DNA from 3 places in the Inquilinus sp. NPDC058860 genome. Region 1 is predicted to be linked to each of the others. Evidence: predicted binding sites of a transcription regulator. Region 1 holds the regulator's gene; each other region holds the start of a gene.
The links. The regulator LexA, encoded in region 1, represses DNA repair genes until DNA is damaged. The targets are predictions, from matches to a motif close to ATGTTCTANTTTGGTTC.
Positions count from the first base shown of each region.

Region 1 (5,282 bases):
CACATGCACCACCGGCAGCCCGGCGCGGGCGCAGGACTCGGCAAAGCCCTCCGGCGGCGCGGAGGTGGCGATCAGCACCGCGTCGACGCTGTATTGTAGCATCATGTCGAGGGCGGAGCCGGCGCCGCCGTCCTCCGACAGGTTGGCGATCAGCGGCCGCAGCCCGCGGCGCTGCAGCTCCCGCGTGAACAGGTCGAACACGTCCATGAAGGCGGGATTGGCGAAATGGCTCGAGACCAGCCCGACCAGCTCGGTCCGGCCGGTCATCAGGCTGCGCGCCAGCTGGTTGGGGCGATAGCCCAGCGCCTCGGCGGCGGCCAGCACGCGGGCCCGCATCCGGGGCGAGACGCTGGCGTCCTTGGTGAAGGTGCGGGAAACGGCCGAGATCGACACGCCGGCCGCCTCGGCGACCTGCTGCGCCGTGACCCGTTCGGCGCCGCCGGCCCGATGCCGGGTCCGGCCGCTCATGGCCCGCCGCCCTCGAGTCCGCGCCCGATCAAGGCGACGCGGCCGGCCGGGCGCGGGCGAGGCGCAGCAGCGTCCCGTTGTGGTCCTCGCTGATCAGGACGCTGCCATCCGCCAGCTCGGCCAAGCCGAGCGGCGCGCCCTGCGGCCTCACGCCCTTGGCGGCGTCCCAGCCCGAGACGAGCGGCTGCGGCTCGCCCTGTGGAAGGCCCCGATCGTCGATCGCCAGCGCCACGACCCGGTGCCCGGTGTCGCGATAGCCGTGATAGGTCATCAGCACCCGGCCCTCGAGGCCCGGCAGCGCCGATCCGCGATAGACGAGCATGCCGAGGGGCGCGGCATGCGGCGGCAGCAGCAGGGTCGGCACCTCGACCCGGCTGCAGTCGAAATGCGGGTATTCGGGGCTGGGCTTGCGGTCATCGTAGCAATAGGGCCAACCGTAATCGGCGTTCTCGCGAAGCACGGTGTAGAAATCATGCGGCAGCGCCTCGTCGGACAGGCCGGGATCGGCCTGGTCGATGGCGTCCCGCGCATTCACCAGGGCCAGCGGCGTGCCGTTCGGCAGCACCGCGAGCGCCATGCTGTTGCGCAGCCCGCGGGCGAAAGGGGCGAGCGTGCGGGCATCCGCGGGAAGGGCGTCGGCCGCCACGCGCAGGACGCTGCCGCGCGGCGGCGTGCCCCCGGTCTCCGGGCAGGGCTTGGCGGGATCCGGGGCCGAATCGTCGGCGCGCTCGCAGTGATCGGTCGCGGAACCGACATTGACGAAGAGGGCGCCGTCCGACGCCAGGGCCAGTGCGGCGAGGGGATGGCGGCCATCGTTCGGCAGGCCGGTCACCACGTCGCGCAGCGCGGCGGCCGGCTGCTCTGCCTTCGGGTCGACGGACACGACCCGGCCGGCCAGGCCGAGCAGCAGCGTCCCGTCCGCCGTCGGCACCAGGCCGTTCGGCCGGTCCAGCCTGGTCAGCAGCACCTGCGGCGCCCCGCGCCCGCCCTCGGGGAGGCGCAGCAGCCGGCCTCGTCCCTTCTCCCAGCTGCCCATGTCGGCGACGTAGATGTCGTCCCCGATCACGGCCACGCCGCGCGTGAAGCCGAGCCTGGACGCGACGAGGCCGACGCAGAGCCCGTCGGGGGTGCGAAGCGAGACCTTCGGAAAGCCGTCGCAGTCGCCGGAGGTGCGGTAGATGCCGGCGGCCTGTGCCGGAACGCCGGCGAAGATGCCGACACAGGGCAGGGCGAGTGCCAGCAGGCGAAGCAGCGATCGGCGCGGAATCATGCACGGACGTCCGGTGCGTTGCGGAACGCTGCACAGAGGACCGGACAAAGCACTATCCGGCAAGTCCGGACTGCGCCCGCGGGCAGCCTGCAGCGGCCCGTCGGGTCGGTCGTCGCCTGATCTTACGAATAGGTCCGCAGCAGCCCGACCAGACGCCCCTGGATGCGGACGCGATCGGAGGGCAAGTAGCGGGTCTCATAGGCTGGGTTGGCGGCCTCCAGCCCGACCGAGGCGCCCTTCTTGCGCAGCCGTTTCAGCGTCACCTCGTTGTCGTCGACCAGGGCGACCACGATGATGCCGGGATCGGCCGCGTCGCAACGTTTGATGATGACGGTGTCACCGTCCAGGATCCCGGCCTCGACCATGCTGTCGCCGGCGACTTCCAGGGCGTAGTGCTCGCCCGGGCCGAGCAGCGAGACCGGCACCTCGGCATAATTGGAATGGTCGCGCAGCGCCTCGATCGGCATGCCGGCGGCGATCCGGCCATAGAGCGGCAGGCGCACGCCGTGCTCGGGGCCGGCGAGATCGGCGCGTTCCAGCTTGCGGCCGGGCAGGGCGGCATCGGACCGCACCGGCCGGAAGGGAACGACATTGTCGTCCTCGGCCGGGGCCGTCGCCGGCGCGTCCGACTTCAGGCAGTCCGGCAGTCGCAGCACCTCCAGCGCCCTCGCCCGATGCGGCAGCCGCCGAATAAAACCGCGTTCCTCGAGGCCGGTGATCAGTCGATGGATGCCCGATTTCGACTTCAGGGCCAGGGCATCCTTCATCTCGTCGAAGGATGGACTGACGCCGTCCGCCTCCAGGCGGCGGTGAACGAACAACAACAACTCCTGTTGCTTTCGCGTCAGCAAGGCATCCTCCGTTCGCAGAGGCCGCGGCGCGGCCGAATCCCTGGAGAGAACATTAGGAGGAACAAAACAAAAACACAAGCGCCTAACTGTGGCACCGTCGGTTCTTTACTTCCTTGTAACGATCGGCGCGTCAGATCCCGTCGCCGAACAGCACCGCCTCCACGGCGCCGCCGCGCGCCGCAGCCGGGGCGCGGGGAGGGCGGATCACCAGCCCGTCGGCCGCGGCCAGCAGCGACAGCATCGAGCTGTCCTGGGTCGGGAACGGAGTGGCGACATAACCGGAATCCGTGCGTTCGATCCGCGCCCGCAGATAATCCTCGCGCCCGTCATTGGCCGGCAGGTCGCGGCCCAGCGTCGCAGTGACGCGGTTCTCCGGCGCCTCGGCCCCCTGCAGGGCCCAGACCGCCGGGCGCAGGAACAGCCAGCCGCAGACCATGGTCGATACCGGGTTGCCGGGCAGGCCGAGCAGCGGCGTGTCGCCAAGCCGGCCGAAGATCAGCGGCTTGCCCGGCCGCATCGCGATCTTCCAGAAGTCGAGCGCCAGGCCGCGCTCGCCCAGCACCGAGCGGATCAGGTCGTGCTCGCCGACCGAGGCGCCGCCGGTGGTGACGATCAGGTCGGCGCCATGGGCGCCGGCCGCCAGCGTCGCCAGCGAGTCGGCATTGTCGCGGGCGATGCCGAGATCGACCGGCTCGCCGCCGCAGCTGCGGATCAGGGCGGCCAGGGCATGGGTGTTGGAGCTGACGATCTGGCTGGGGCCCAGCGCCTCGCCCGGCAGCACGATCTCGTCGCCGGTCGCCAGCACCGCCACGCGCGGCCGGCGTCGCACCCGCAGCCAGGGATGGTTGGCCGAGGCGGCGATGCCGATGTCGCGCGCGGTCAGGCGCCGGCCGGGCTGCAGCAGCACCTCGCCGGCGCGGAAGTCGAGGCCGGCCTTGCGCACATGGCGGCCGGCGGCGACGCCCTCGCGCACCGTGACCCGGTCGCCCTCGGCGTCGGTGTCCTCCTGCAGCACCACGGCGTCGGCGCCGTCCGGCAGCGGCGCGCCGGTGAAGATGCGGACGCATTGTCCGGGATCGACCGAGCCCTCGAAGCGACCGCCGGCCGGAACCTCGCCGATCCGCCGCAGCGTCGCCGGCACGGCGGCGACATCGGCGGCCCGCACCGCCCAGCCGTCCATGGCGGAGACGTCGAGCGGCGGCTGGGTCAGCCGCGCCGCCACCGGCTCGGCCAGGATCCGGCCCAGCCCGGCGGGCAGGGGCACGGTCTCGGCCGGCAGGGCGGCGAAGGCGGCGAGGATGCGGGCGCGGGCCTCGGCGACCGGGATCATGGCTGGGCCTCCCAGGTGCCCGACCGGCCGCCGGATTTGTGCAGCAGCCGGAGGTCGGTCACGACCATGCCGCGGTCGACCGCCTTGCACATGTCGTAGACGGTCAGGGCGGCGACCGAGGCCGCGGTCAGCGCCTCCATCTCCACCCCGGTGCGATGGGTGACCTTGACCGTGGCCTCGATCTCGACCCGGCTGTGCTCGGCGTCGCAGCGCAGCGCCAGCTCGACGCTGGACAGCGGCAGCGGGTGGCACAGCGGGATCAGGTCGGATGTGCGCTTGGCCGCCATGATGCCGGCGATGCGGGCGATGCCCAGCACGTCGCCCTTGGCATGGCCGCCGGAGGCGATCAGGGCCAGCGTCTCCGGCTTCATCTCCACCCGGCAGCCGGCCCGCGCCACCCGCACCGTCGTGTCCTTGCCGGAGACGTCGACCATGCGCGCCTGGCCGGCCGAATCGAAATGGGTCAGCTCGCCGGTCATGCCGCCGAGGACCTCGCGTCCGGCGTGAGCAGGGAGCGGGTGGCGGCGGCGACGTCGTCGTGGCGCATCAGGCTTTCGCCGATCAGGAAGGTGGTGGCGCCGACGCGGGCCATCCGGGCCAGGTCGGCCGGGGCGGACAGCCCGCTCTCGGCCACCAGCAGCCGGTCGCCCGGCACCTGCGCCGCCAGCGCCTCGGTGGTGGCGAGGTCGACCTGCAGGGTCTTGAGGTTGCGGTTGTTGATGCCGAGCAACGGCGAGCGCAGCTTCAAGGCCCGGTCCAGCTCGGCCGCGTCATGCACCTCGACCAGCACGTCCAGGCCGATGTCGATCGCCGCCTGCTCCAGCTCCCGCGCGGTGGCATCGTCCAGCGCCGCCATGATCAGGAGGATGCAGTCGGCGCCGAGCGCCCGGGCCTCGACGACCTGGTAGGGATCGATCATGAAGTCCTTGCGCAGCACCGGCAGATCGACGGCAGCGCGGGCGGCGGTCAGGTACTCGTCGGCGCCCTGGAAATACGGCACGTCGGTCAGCACCGACAGGCAGGTGGCGCCGCCGTCGCGATAGGCACGGGCGAGGGCCGGCGGGTCGAAATCCGGGCGGATCAGCCCCTTCGACGGCGAGGCCTTCTTGATCTCGGCGATCAGGCCGTAGCGGCCTTCGGCCTGGGCCCGGCGCAGCGCCGCGACGAAGCCGCGCGGCGGCGCGGCCCGGTCGGCGAGATCCGCCAGCCGCCTCATCTCGGCCGGCGGCACCGCCGCCTTGCGGGCCTCGATGTGCCGGCGCTTGTCGGCGACGATGCGGGTGAGGGTGTCGCTCATGCCGTTCCCTGGCTCGTGATCCGGGCCAGCCGCTCGAGGACATGGGCGGCCGAGCCGTCGTCGATG
Region 1 is NZ_JBHYMS010000019.1:36,648-41,929, forward strand. It holds gene ACFW16_RS15360 (LacI family DNA-binding transcriptional regulator) at 1-468, opposite strand, end outside; gene ACFW16_RS15365 (PQQ-dependent sugar dehydrogenase) at 497-1,738, opposite strand; gene lexA (transcriptional repressor LexA) at 1,861-2,589, opposite strand; gene glp (gephyrin-like molybdotransferase Glp) at 2,720-3,919, opposite strand; gene moaC (cyclic pyranopterin monophosphate synthase MoaC) at 3,916-4,398, opposite strand; gene trpC (indole-3-glycerol phosphate synthase TrpC) at 4,395-5,216, opposite strand; gene trpD (anthranilate phosphoribosyltransferase) at 5,213-5,282, opposite strand, start outside.

Region 2 (5,282 bases), on a different contig from region 1:
TTCCGGGCGTCGCCCTTGTCGACCACCAGGCGGAAATCCTTGATCGGCGCCGCCCAGTTGGCACCGGTGGTCAGGATGTAGGCGACCCGCTGCTCGCTGAACGGCATGCCGTCCTTGCCGGCCTTGGCCTGCGCCCGCTTGACGGCGGCAAGGAGGCTCTGGTCGACGCAATAGGTCCGCAGGTCATTCGCATATTCCGTGCTGCCGTTGGCGTAGGACGAGCCGATCACCGACCCGACGCTCTGGCCGGTGGCCGGCGTGTAGCGGTGCTCGATCACGACCTCGCGCCCGGCCGGGAAGGTCTGCTGGAAGTGGTAGGTGGTCTTCAGCGTCCAGCTCGGCACGACATGCTGCTCCCACCCCCGGCCGGCGTCGAATTCGTTGACGGCGGCGAGGCCGAGGCCGATCAGCTCGTCCCGCTGCGCCTTCGGCAGGGCCGTCAGGCCATCATAGTCGGCATCGGGATACAGCGGCACGCCCAGCCTGCGCAGCAGCGCCGTCTGGTCGACGCCGTTGCCGAAAGCCTTGACCTCGACATCGGTCGCCACCGGCTTGCCGTCGGCCTTGGTCGAGAAATCCAGGAAGTTCTCGCTGCCGGGATGCGGCACCGAGGTCATGCCGTCGATGAAGTCGAGCGTCACGTCCGGCATCGGGAAGGCGACCGTCACCGTCCGGTCCTGCGCCGCCTGGTTGAAGAAGCGGTAGGCGACCCGGATCTCCTGCGCCGAGACGAACAGCTCCTCGGACCGCATCTCGATGTCGGCGGTCTTGGTCAGCACAAGCCCGCCGGCCGCCAGCTCCGCCGTCGAATCATTGGCCAGGGCGGCGGCGGGCGGGACGATCAGGGCGGCCAGGCCGATCGACAGTGCGGCGAAGGGGGTGTTCACGATCAGCTCCCGGCAGTCGGCTCCTGCCGCAGTTTCGCGCGGCAGGTCGGGCTTTTCCAGGGGGATCGGCCCGCCCGGAAAGATCCGTTCACCGCTGCTCTTCGCCATGCGCATGGCCGATCGGAATTCCGCCATACTCTGATCCCCTTGCGTTCCTGCCCCGTTCGGCGCTATCAGGGCGCCGCATGCCGCAATGTGCCGACCGGCCCCGATCCGGTGGGCCGCTGCGGCACCCCGATGCTGCGAGGCGAAGCGGCGTCCGGGGGCGACGGATCTTGTGCAGTCGTCAAAAGTCCAACAAAATCAGCGGGTTATAAAATACGATCCGCGCGTCGTTTCGATTGTTTCCGTTCCGGCGTCTCCCTATACTCCGCGCCGCCCAGGCTTCGGAAGAAGGCCGGCACGTCAGACAGTGAGTGGTTGTTGCGATGACAGCGATGCTTCTGCCCCCGGATTATCGGCCGTCGGATGATGAAGATTTCATGAATCCGATGATGCTGGAGTATTTCCGGCGCAAGCTTCTGAAGTGGCGGGCCGACCTCCTCGCCGAATCCAATGCGACCCTGAACAGCCTGCAGGATGGCGGCATCCAGGAGCCGGATCTGACCGACCGGGCCTCCGCCGAGACCGACCGTTCGCTCGAGCTCAGGACCCGCGACCGCGAGCGCAAGCTCCTGTCCAAGATCGACGCGGCGATGCGGCGGATCGAGGACGGCTCCTACGGCTTCTGCGAGGAGACGGGCGAGCCGATCGGCGTCAAGCGGCTGGAGGCGCGGCCGACCGCGACCCTCAGCCTCGAGGCGCAGGAGCGCCATGAGCGGCTGGAACGCACCCACCGCGACGATTGATCGATCCCACGGCGCCGAAAGGCGCCGTTCTCGTCTGTGGTCCCGGCCGAAAGGTGTGGTTCCGCCCGCCCGGCGCCATCTTTGACCGAAGGCGCCGTTCTCGTCTCCGCCTCGCTGCGTGTCCGTGCTAGGGTGGCGCCGAGGGGCTTTCAGATCGAGGTTATTCGATGGTTCGTGGCGCAGCGCTTTTCGCCGCCGTTCTCGCCGTCTCGGGCTGCGGGATCGATCCGGTGACGCCGAAGGAGACCCGCGTCGACTATGCGGGTTTCATCAACAGTGCGGATCAGGCCGCCATCTACGCCAACGCGCAATGCGCCCAGATCAACCGGCTGGCCGTGTTCAAGGCCGAGGACGTGGTCGACGGCCGCAAGGGGGCGAGCTTCCAGTGCCTGCCGGTGCCGAACTGCTACCCGGCCGAAGCGGCGGCCCCGGGGCAGCCGGTCGCGCTGACGCCGGCCGCCGTGCCGGTCGCTGCGCCGCCGGCCGCGGCCGGCCCGGGGCAGCCCTATACCGTTCCGCCCGCCGCGGCGGCGCGGCTGCCGGGCCCGATCGTGGCGATGGCTCCGGTGTCCTCGGCCCGCGACCGCCGCGCCGCGCGGCGCGCCGCGGCCGGACCATCGATCGAGGATCAGTCGGACGACACCTACATCCCCTTCGCCGCGGTCCCGGTGGCGGCCGGCGAGCAGCCGCAGCGCGTGCCGGCCTATGACGTGATCAACGTGCCGACCGGCCCGAACCCGGTCTCGGCGGAGGCCCCCGGCCCGTATCCCGAAGGCTCCTATGCCACCGCCGCAGAGCCGAGCTGGCGGCGGGCGGTGACGTGCAAGCCCAACGCCGCGCTGCCGCTGGCCGTGAACCGGCTGCCGACCGGCGACGTCTATCCGTTCTGAGGTCTGATCGGACGGCGGGGAAGGCCGGATCGTCCACGGATCCGGCCTTCCGGCGTCGTCAGCGCTCCCCCGGAATCGCCCGCACCGGCAGGTGGATGTCGGTGATCAGCTCCGCCGGCGGAGTGCTGCGCGGGTCGTTGAGATACTCCTCGAAGATCGGCGCCTCCGCAGGCTCGGCGCCGCTGGTCGGCAGCCAGGTCCGGTACAGCCAGGCATAGGACCGCTCCAGCTCGGCATAAGGGCCGGTGTGGCGCAGCACCGCATGCGGCCCGCCGGCGACGGTGCGGAGGACGACCTCGCCCTCGCCCGCGACCCCCTCCGGCACCTCCAGGCAGGCGTCGGATCGGAGCTCGGCGGGCGGCACCGCGGCCGGATCGTCGTAATAGACGCCCAGGCTCCGGGCGCCCGGGCGCAGCAGCTGGCGGGCGCGGGCCCAGGACATCAGGATGTCGAAGCTGCGGCCGACCTCCATATAGGGGCCGGTGTGGCGGACGGCGGCGACGCGGATCGGCGCCAGGGTGCGGTAGGTCACGTCGGGCATGGCTGTCTCTCCTTCGGGTGAGTCGAAGGGGAACGACCGGCGCGTGCCGCGATAGGCCCCCGGCGGGCGGCCGTAGCGCTCGGCGAAGGCGCGGCTGAAGGCGGCGGTGCTGCCATAGCCCGCCCGGCGGGCGATGCGGGCCACCTCCGTCTCGCCCTCCAAGAGGGTGCCGGCGGCGCGGTGCAGGCGCAGCCGGCGCACCGTGTCGGCCACCGTCTCGCCCAGCAGGTGCCGGTAGGCCCGGTGGAAGTGATAGGGCGAGAAGCAGGCCACATCCGCCAGCCGGTTCAGGTCGATCGGATCGTCGAGATGGGTGACGATGTGGTCGATCACCCGCTGGATGCGGGCGAGATGGCGGTCGAGGGTGGCGTCCTTCGGCATCGGTTCGTTCTCCCGGTTTCCGTGTTAGCCCGAAGCGGATTGATCCTGCTTGCGAAGCTGCGGCCGCAGAAGGGGCGTCAGAAGGGGCGTCGCGCCTCGGCTCTTGCTCGATAGGAACAAAACATGTACAAGAGCTGCATTGACGCGGCGCATGGCGCCATGCAACTGGAAAGGACAGGTGATGTCGATCCCGACTCTCCGTGTTGTGGAAAGAGCCCCGATGGACAAGACCAAGGCGCTGGAAGCCGCCCTGACTCAGATTGAACGGGCCTTCGGCAAGGGCTCGGTGATGAAGCTCGGGGCGCGGCCCCAGGTCGACGCAGAGGTGATCTCGACCGGCTCGCTCGGCCTCGACATCGCGCTCGGCATCGGCGGCCTGCCGAAGGGCCGGATCATCGAGATCTACGGGCCGGAAAGCTCGGGCAAGACCACGCTGGCGCTGCACGCCGTGGCCGAGGCGCAGAAGGCCGGCGGCACCTGCGCCTATGTCGACGCCGAGCATGCGCTCGACCCGACCTATGCCCGCAAGCTCGGCGTCAACATCGACGATCTGCTGATCTCGCAGCCCGATGCCGGCGAGCAGGCGCTGGAGATCACCGACACGCTGGTCCGCTCCGGCGCGATCGACGTGATCATCATCGATTCGGTGGCGGCGCTGGTGCCGCGGGCCGAGCTCGAGGGTGAGATGGGCGACAACCAGCCCGGCCTGCAGGCCCGGCTGATGAGCCAGGCGATGCGCAAGCTCACCGGCTCGATCTCGCGCTCCAACACCCTGGTCGTCTTCATCAACCAGATCCGGCTGAAGATCGGCGTGATGTTCGGCAACCCGGAGACGACGACGGGCGGCAACGCGCTGAAGTTCTACTCCTCGATCCGGCTCGACATCCGCCGCATCGGCGCGATCAAGGACCGCGAGACCGTCACCGGCAACCAGACCCGGGTGAAGGTGGTGAAGAACAAGATGGCGCCGCCGTTCCGCGCCGTCGAATTCGACATCATGTACGGCGAAGGCATCTCGAAGACCGGCGAGCTGCTCGATCTCGGCGTCCAGGCCGGGGTGGTGGAGAAGTCGGGCGCCTGGTTCTCCTATGACGGCCAGCGCATCGGCCAGGGCCGCGAGAACGCCAAGGTCTTCCTGCGCGACAACCCCGAGACGGCGAAGTCGGTCGAGGCCAAGATCCGGGCCAATGCCGGGCTGGTCTCCGACCGCATGATGACCGCCAGCGGCGGTTCGGAGGGTGGCGACAGCGGCGAGGAGTGATCGCCGCCGATCCCTGACCTCATCATCGGCGATGGAAAGGCCCGGATTTCCGGGCCTTTTCCGTTGCCGGCCGGATCGTGCTATCTCCCGCCCATGACCGACTTGCCGACCTCCGCCCCGATCATCACCCGCTTCGCCCCCAGCCCGACCGGCCTGCTGCATGTCGGCAACGTCCGCACCGCACTGGTCTGCTGGCTCGCCGCCCGCGCCACCGGCGGGCGCTTCCTGCTGCGGCTCGACGACACCGACACCGAGCGCGGCAGCGCCGAATTCGCCGCGGCGATCGAGCAGGATCTGCGCTGGCTCGGCCTCGTCTGGGACGGCTTCGCCCGCCAGTCCGACCGTACCGGCCGCTACCGGGCGGCGCAGGACCGGCTGAAGGCGGCCGGCCGGCTCTACCCCTGCTACGAGACAGCGGAGGAGCTGGAGCTCAAGCGCAAGAGCCTCCTGGCCCGCGGCCTGCCGCCGCTCTAC
Region 2 is NZ_JBHYMS010000031.1:23,248-28,529, reverse strand. It holds gene ACFW16_RS20835 (DUF4424 domain-containing protein) at 1-887, opposite strand, end outside; gene dksA (RNA polymerase-binding protein DksA) at 1,316-1,735, shown strand; gene ACFW16_RS20825 (hypothetical protein) at 1,903-2,625, shown strand; gene ACFW16_RS20820 (GyrI-like domain-containing protein) at 2,684-3,547, opposite strand; gene recA (recombinase RecA) at 3,729-4,808, shown strand; gene gltX (glutamate--tRNA ligase) at 4,902-5,282, shown strand, end outside.
Region 2: the regulator LexA is predicted to act here: its motif matches at 3,662-3,678, upstream of recA (recombinase RecA).

Region 3 (5,282 bases), on a different contig from region 1:
GCTTCGACAGGTACATCGCCACCTGCCGCGGCCGGGCCACGGTGCGGGCGCGGCGGGCCGAATGCATGTCGGCGACCTTGATGTTGTAGTGCTCGGCGACGCGCTTCTGGATCTCGTCGATGGTGACCCGGCGGTCGGAGGCGCGCAGCAGGTCGTGCAGCAGCTCCTGGGTCGATTCCAGGGTGATCGGCCGGTGCACCAGCTCGGCATGGGCGGTGATGCGGTTCAGCGCCCCCTCCAGCTCGCGCACGTTGGAGGTGATCTTGTGGGCCAGGAACTCCATCACCTTGGCCGGGATCTCGACCCGCGCCGTCTCCGCCTTGGCCTGCAGGATGCCCAGCCGCAGCTCGTAGGTGGTGGGGTGGATGTCGGCGACCAGGCCCCAGCCGAGGCGGGAGCGCAGCCGCTCCTCCATCCCCTCGAGGTCGGAGGGCGACTTGTCGGCCGAGATCACCACCTGGCGGTTCTGGTCGACCAGGGCGTTGAAGGTGTGGAAGAACTCCTCCTGGGTGGAGTCCTTGCCGGAGATGAACTGCACGTCGTCGATCATCAGCACGTCGACCGACCGGAACATCTCCTTGAACGTCATCGTGTCCCTGAACCGCAGGGCCCGGATGAACTGGTACATGAACTTCTCGGCGGACATGTACAGCACGCGCCGCTCCGGGTGCTTCTGCCGGATGTGCCAGGCGATGGCGTGCATCAGGTGGGTCTTGCCCAGGCCCACCCCGCCATAGAGGAACAGCGGGTTGAAGGTGACGCTGTTGGCCTCCGCCACCCGGCGGGCGGCGGCATGGGCCAGCTCGTTCGGCTTGCCGACGACGAAGTTGTCGAAGGTGAAGCGCTGGTCGAGCACGGCGCCGAATTCGGCCGCCGATTCGGGCGGGCGCTCCGCCGTCGCGGTCGGCCGCGACTCGGCGCGCGAGGCCGGGGCGGTCGCCGCCGGCCTGTCCGCGGCCGGGGGCTTCGCCAGCCGGTCCGGCACGACGATCACGTCGACGCTGTGGATGTCGGGGTTCTCGGAGTGCCACAGCCGGCGGATGTGGTCGGCGTAGTGGGCGGCGACCCAGTCGCGCATGAAGCGGGTGGGGGCGGCGATGCGGACCTCGCCGCCATCGAGATCGACCACGACGACAGGGCGCAGCCAGCTCTTGAAGGCGCCCTCGCCCACCTCCTCGCGCAACCGGCCGCAGACCCGGGCCCATTGCTGATCGATCGATGCGATGACTCCCCCCATCGACGACATGCTGCCTTCCGACCCCTCATTCGACTCCGGCGGCCGCGATGCGCGGCCCCGCCAGCGACCCGGACTTTACCCGTTCCCACCACCAGCGGCACCCGATGTCGGATGCGCGGCTGCCATGCTCCAGAACTCAAACTGTAATAATCAGAGTATCACGACCGACATGCAGGAACAATTCCTCGCGGCTACTTATGAAGCCGAAAGATCGGGTAATAGAAGCTGCTTAAGTATTTTTCAGAGACACTCGCAGACTTCTGCCAATCTTCGCGAGGAAGGCTGGTAGCCGGGCAAGTTGTGTCCTGAAACCATCTTCACCTGCTGACGCGCGGGCGAAAGATGATCATATGCAGGGTGGGCGCGGGCTGGCAACGGAACAAATCCGGACCATCCCAAAACGCAAAAAACGGTCCCGGACGGCGGCCGGTTGTGCCGCATCCACCGTTCCCCTGGACATGAGAAAGCCGTCCCGCGACCGCCGTCGCGGAACGGCTTGTCGGTGTTCCGGGCTTAGAGGGCCTTGATGCGGCCGGACAGGCGCGACAGCTTGCGCGCGACCGTGTTCTTCTGCAGCACGCCCTTGGTGACGCCGCGATGCATCTCCGGCTGCGCCGCCTTGAAGGCCTCGGCCGCGGCGGCCTTGTCGCCGGACTCGATCGCCGCCTCGACCTTCTTGACGAAGGTGCGGATGCGGCTGACGCGATTGCGGTTGACGACCGTGCGACGCTCGGTCTGACGGATGCGCTTCTCGGCGGACTTGTGGTTGGCCATTGTCGGTCCCAGTTCGGGCCAACGACGGCCCCAAGAAAAACGAGGGCGCTTGATAGTCCCTTCGTGCCCGGGCGTCAAGACGAGTCTCGGCGCCGCCTGCGGCCGACATGTGGGGCTGCCCGGAGGGGATTGGCAAGCCGGCTCTTATGTTCTATATTTGTTCTCATGCCGATCAAGCCACCCGAACTCGACGAGCTGCCCGACCAGCCGCGCAAGGGCCGCGGTGCGGTCAGCAACCGCACCGGCCGCTTCGAGGCCGCAACCCGCCACCGGGTCGACGACGGCTGGGCGGGACTGCCGCCGGAGGATGAGGAGGGGGAGCCGCCGCTGCGCACGCAGCTGCACGTCGACACCGCCCGCACCATCATCACCCGCAACGACTCGCCGGACATCATGTTCGACCGGTCGATCAACCCTTACCGGGGCTGCGAGCACGGTTGCATCTACTGCTTCGCCCGGCCGACCCATGCCTGGCTCGGCCTGTCGCCCGGCCTCGATTTCGAGACCCAGCTGTTCTACAAGCCGGACGCACCGGAGCTGCTGGAGGCCGAGTTGCGGCGGCCCGGCTACGTCCCGGCGGTGATGGCGATGGGCACCAACACCGATCCGTACCAGCCGATCGAGCGCGAGCTGAAGCTGACCCGCCGGGTGATCGAGGTGCTGTCGCGCTTCAACCATCCGCTCGGCATCGTCACCAAATCGGCGCTGATCACCCGCGACATCGACCTCCTGGCGCCGATGGCGGCGAAGGGGCTGGCGGCGGTCTGCATCTCGCTGTCGACGCTGGACCGCGAGCTGGCGCGGACGCTGGAGCCGCGGGCGGCGACGCCGCCGCGGCGGCTGGAGACGATGCGGCAGCTGACCCAGGCCGGCATCCCGGTGATCGTGCTGACCTCGCCGATGATCCCGGGCCTCAACGACCATTCGCTGGAGCAGGTGCTGGAGGCGGCGGTGAAGGCCGGCGCCACGGCGGCGGGCTGGACGCTGCTGCGGCTGCCGCTGGAGATCGCCGGCCTGTTCGAGGAATGGCTCCAGGCGCATGCGCCGGACCGGGCGGGCCGGGTGATGTCGCTGATCCGCCAGACCCGCGGCGGCCGACTCTACAAGTCGGGCTTCGGCGAGCGGCATCGCGGCGAGGGGCCGGTGGCCGACCTGATCCGCGCCCGCTTCAACCACGCCGTCCGCCGGCTCGGCCTCGACCGCAAGCGCTGGACGTTGGACATCACCCAGTTCTCCCCGCCGCCGCGGCCGGGCGACCAGATGAGCTTGTTCTGAGGGGGCGTGTTGGCCAACGGTTTGACATCCCACACGGCTCACCGCTGATTCGTATCATGACGACCGAGCCTGAAAACCTCGTCATCGAGCTTCTACGTGCCGTCCGTGCCGATGTGGCGGAGATGCGGTCGGAACAGCGCGAACAGCGCGTGCGCCTTGCCGCGATCAAGCGGCATCTGGCGCATCTGGAGCGCGACGGTGCCGAGTTCCGCGCCGAAATCGGTGGACGATTCGAGCGCATTCATGACCGGCTCGACCGGATCGAGCGTCGCCTCGACCTTTCGGATCAGCCCGCGTAGCCGCATTCGGACTGCGGGACGCTACGGGCTTGGCTCTTCGTCTCGCCGGCGCTATGCCCTGGGGCAGGAGGGTCGGCATGCCGGATTGGAGTCTCGAGATCGAGTGCGGCGCGCCGGTGCGGAACGTCGCCGGGCTGGACGAGGTCGGCCGCGGCCCGCTGGCCGGCCCGGTGCTGGCCGCGGCCGTGGTGCTGACCCGGCCGCTCGACCCCGATCTCGCGGCCCTGATCGACGACAGCAAGGTGCTGACGGCGCAGCGGCGCGAGGCGCTGGTGCCGCGCATCCGGGCGGTGGCGCAGGTCGGCTTCGGCTGGGCCTCGGTCGAGGAGATCGACCGAATCAACATCCTCCAGGCCAGCATGCTGGCGATGCGCCGGGCGCTGGATGCCCTGCCGGAGCGTCCCGACATCGCGCTCGTCGACGGCAACAAGGTGCCCGACGGGCTGCCCTGCGACGGCCGGGCCGTGGTCGGCGGCGACGCCTTGTCGCTGTCGATCGCGGCCGCCTCGATCCTCGCAAAAGTTGTGCGCGACCACGAGATGTTGCGTCTCTCCACCCTTCATCCCGGCTATGGGTGGGAACGCAATGTCGGCTACGGCACGCCCGAGCACATCGCCGCGCTCGACCGCATCGGGGTCTGCGAGCATCACCGGCGGTCTTTTGCCCCGGTGCTGCAGCGACTCGCCATAACAGGCTGATTCAAGCGGGGGATTGACGGCGACTCCGCGGCGAATCATCGTCGCCTCATGAGCGAATCACCCATCATCACCGAGCGCCTGCCGCCGGGCTGCCGGATCGTCCTCGGCGACAGCATCTCGGCGATGCGGTCGCTGCCCGCCGGCTCGGTCGATTGCGTGTTCGCCGACCCGCCCTACAATTTGCAGTTGGGGGGCGAGCTGCGCCGGCCGGATGAGAGCCGGGTCGACGGCGTCGATGCGGAATGGGACAAGTTCAGCGACCTCGCCACCTATGACCGCTTCACGCGGGACTGGCTGGCCGCAGCGCGCCACGCGCTGAAGGACGACGGCACGCTGTGGGTGATCGGCACCTACCACAACATCTTCCGGGTCGGCGCCATCCTGCAGGATCTCGGCTTCTGGATCCTGAACGACATCGTCTGGCGCAAGTCGAACCCGATGCCGAACTTCCGCGGTACCCGCTTCACCAACGCGCATGAGACGCTGATCTGGGCCGCCAAGTCGCCCGACAGCCGCTACACCTTCAACTACGACGCCATGAAGGCGCTGAACGAGGAGCTGCAGATGCGCAGCGACTGGACGCTGCCGATCTGCAGCGGCGGCGAGCGGCTGAAGATCGACGGCCGCAAGGCGCATCCGACGCAGAAGCCCGAGGCGCTGCTGTGGCGCGTCCTCTTGTCCTCGACCCGGGCGGGGGAGACCATCCTCGACCCGTTCTTCGGCAGCGGCACCACCGGCGCCGTGGCCAAGCGCCTGGGCCGCAGGTTCATCGGCGTCGAGCGTGAGGAGGCCTATGCCCGCGTGGCGGCCCAGCGCATCGCCGCGATCGAGTCGCCGGTCGACCCGAGCATGCTCGACACCCTGTCGAAGCGGCAGGCGCCGCGCGTGCCCTTCGGCTGGGTGGTGGAGCGCGGCATGCTGCGGCCGGGCGACCGGCTGTTCGACACCCAGCGCCGCTATGTCGCCAAGGTGCGGGCCGACGGCACGCTGATCGCCAGC
Region 3 is NZ_JBHYMS010000049.1:2,314-7,595, reverse strand. It holds gene dnaA (chromosomal replication initiator protein DnaA) at 1-1,237, opposite strand, end outside; gene rpsT (30S ribosomal protein S20) at 1,751-2,011, opposite strand; gene ACFW16_RS26870 (PA0069 family radical SAM protein) at 2,177-3,286, shown strand; gene ACFW16_RS26865 (hypothetical protein) at 3,343-3,585, shown strand; gene ACFW16_RS26860 (ribonuclease HII) at 3,663-4,283, shown strand; gene ACFW16_RS26855 (site-specific DNA-methyltransferase) at 4,332-5,282, shown strand, end outside.
Region 3: the regulator LexA is predicted to act here: its motif matches at 2,158-2,174, upstream of ACFW16_RS26870 (PA0069 family radical SAM protein).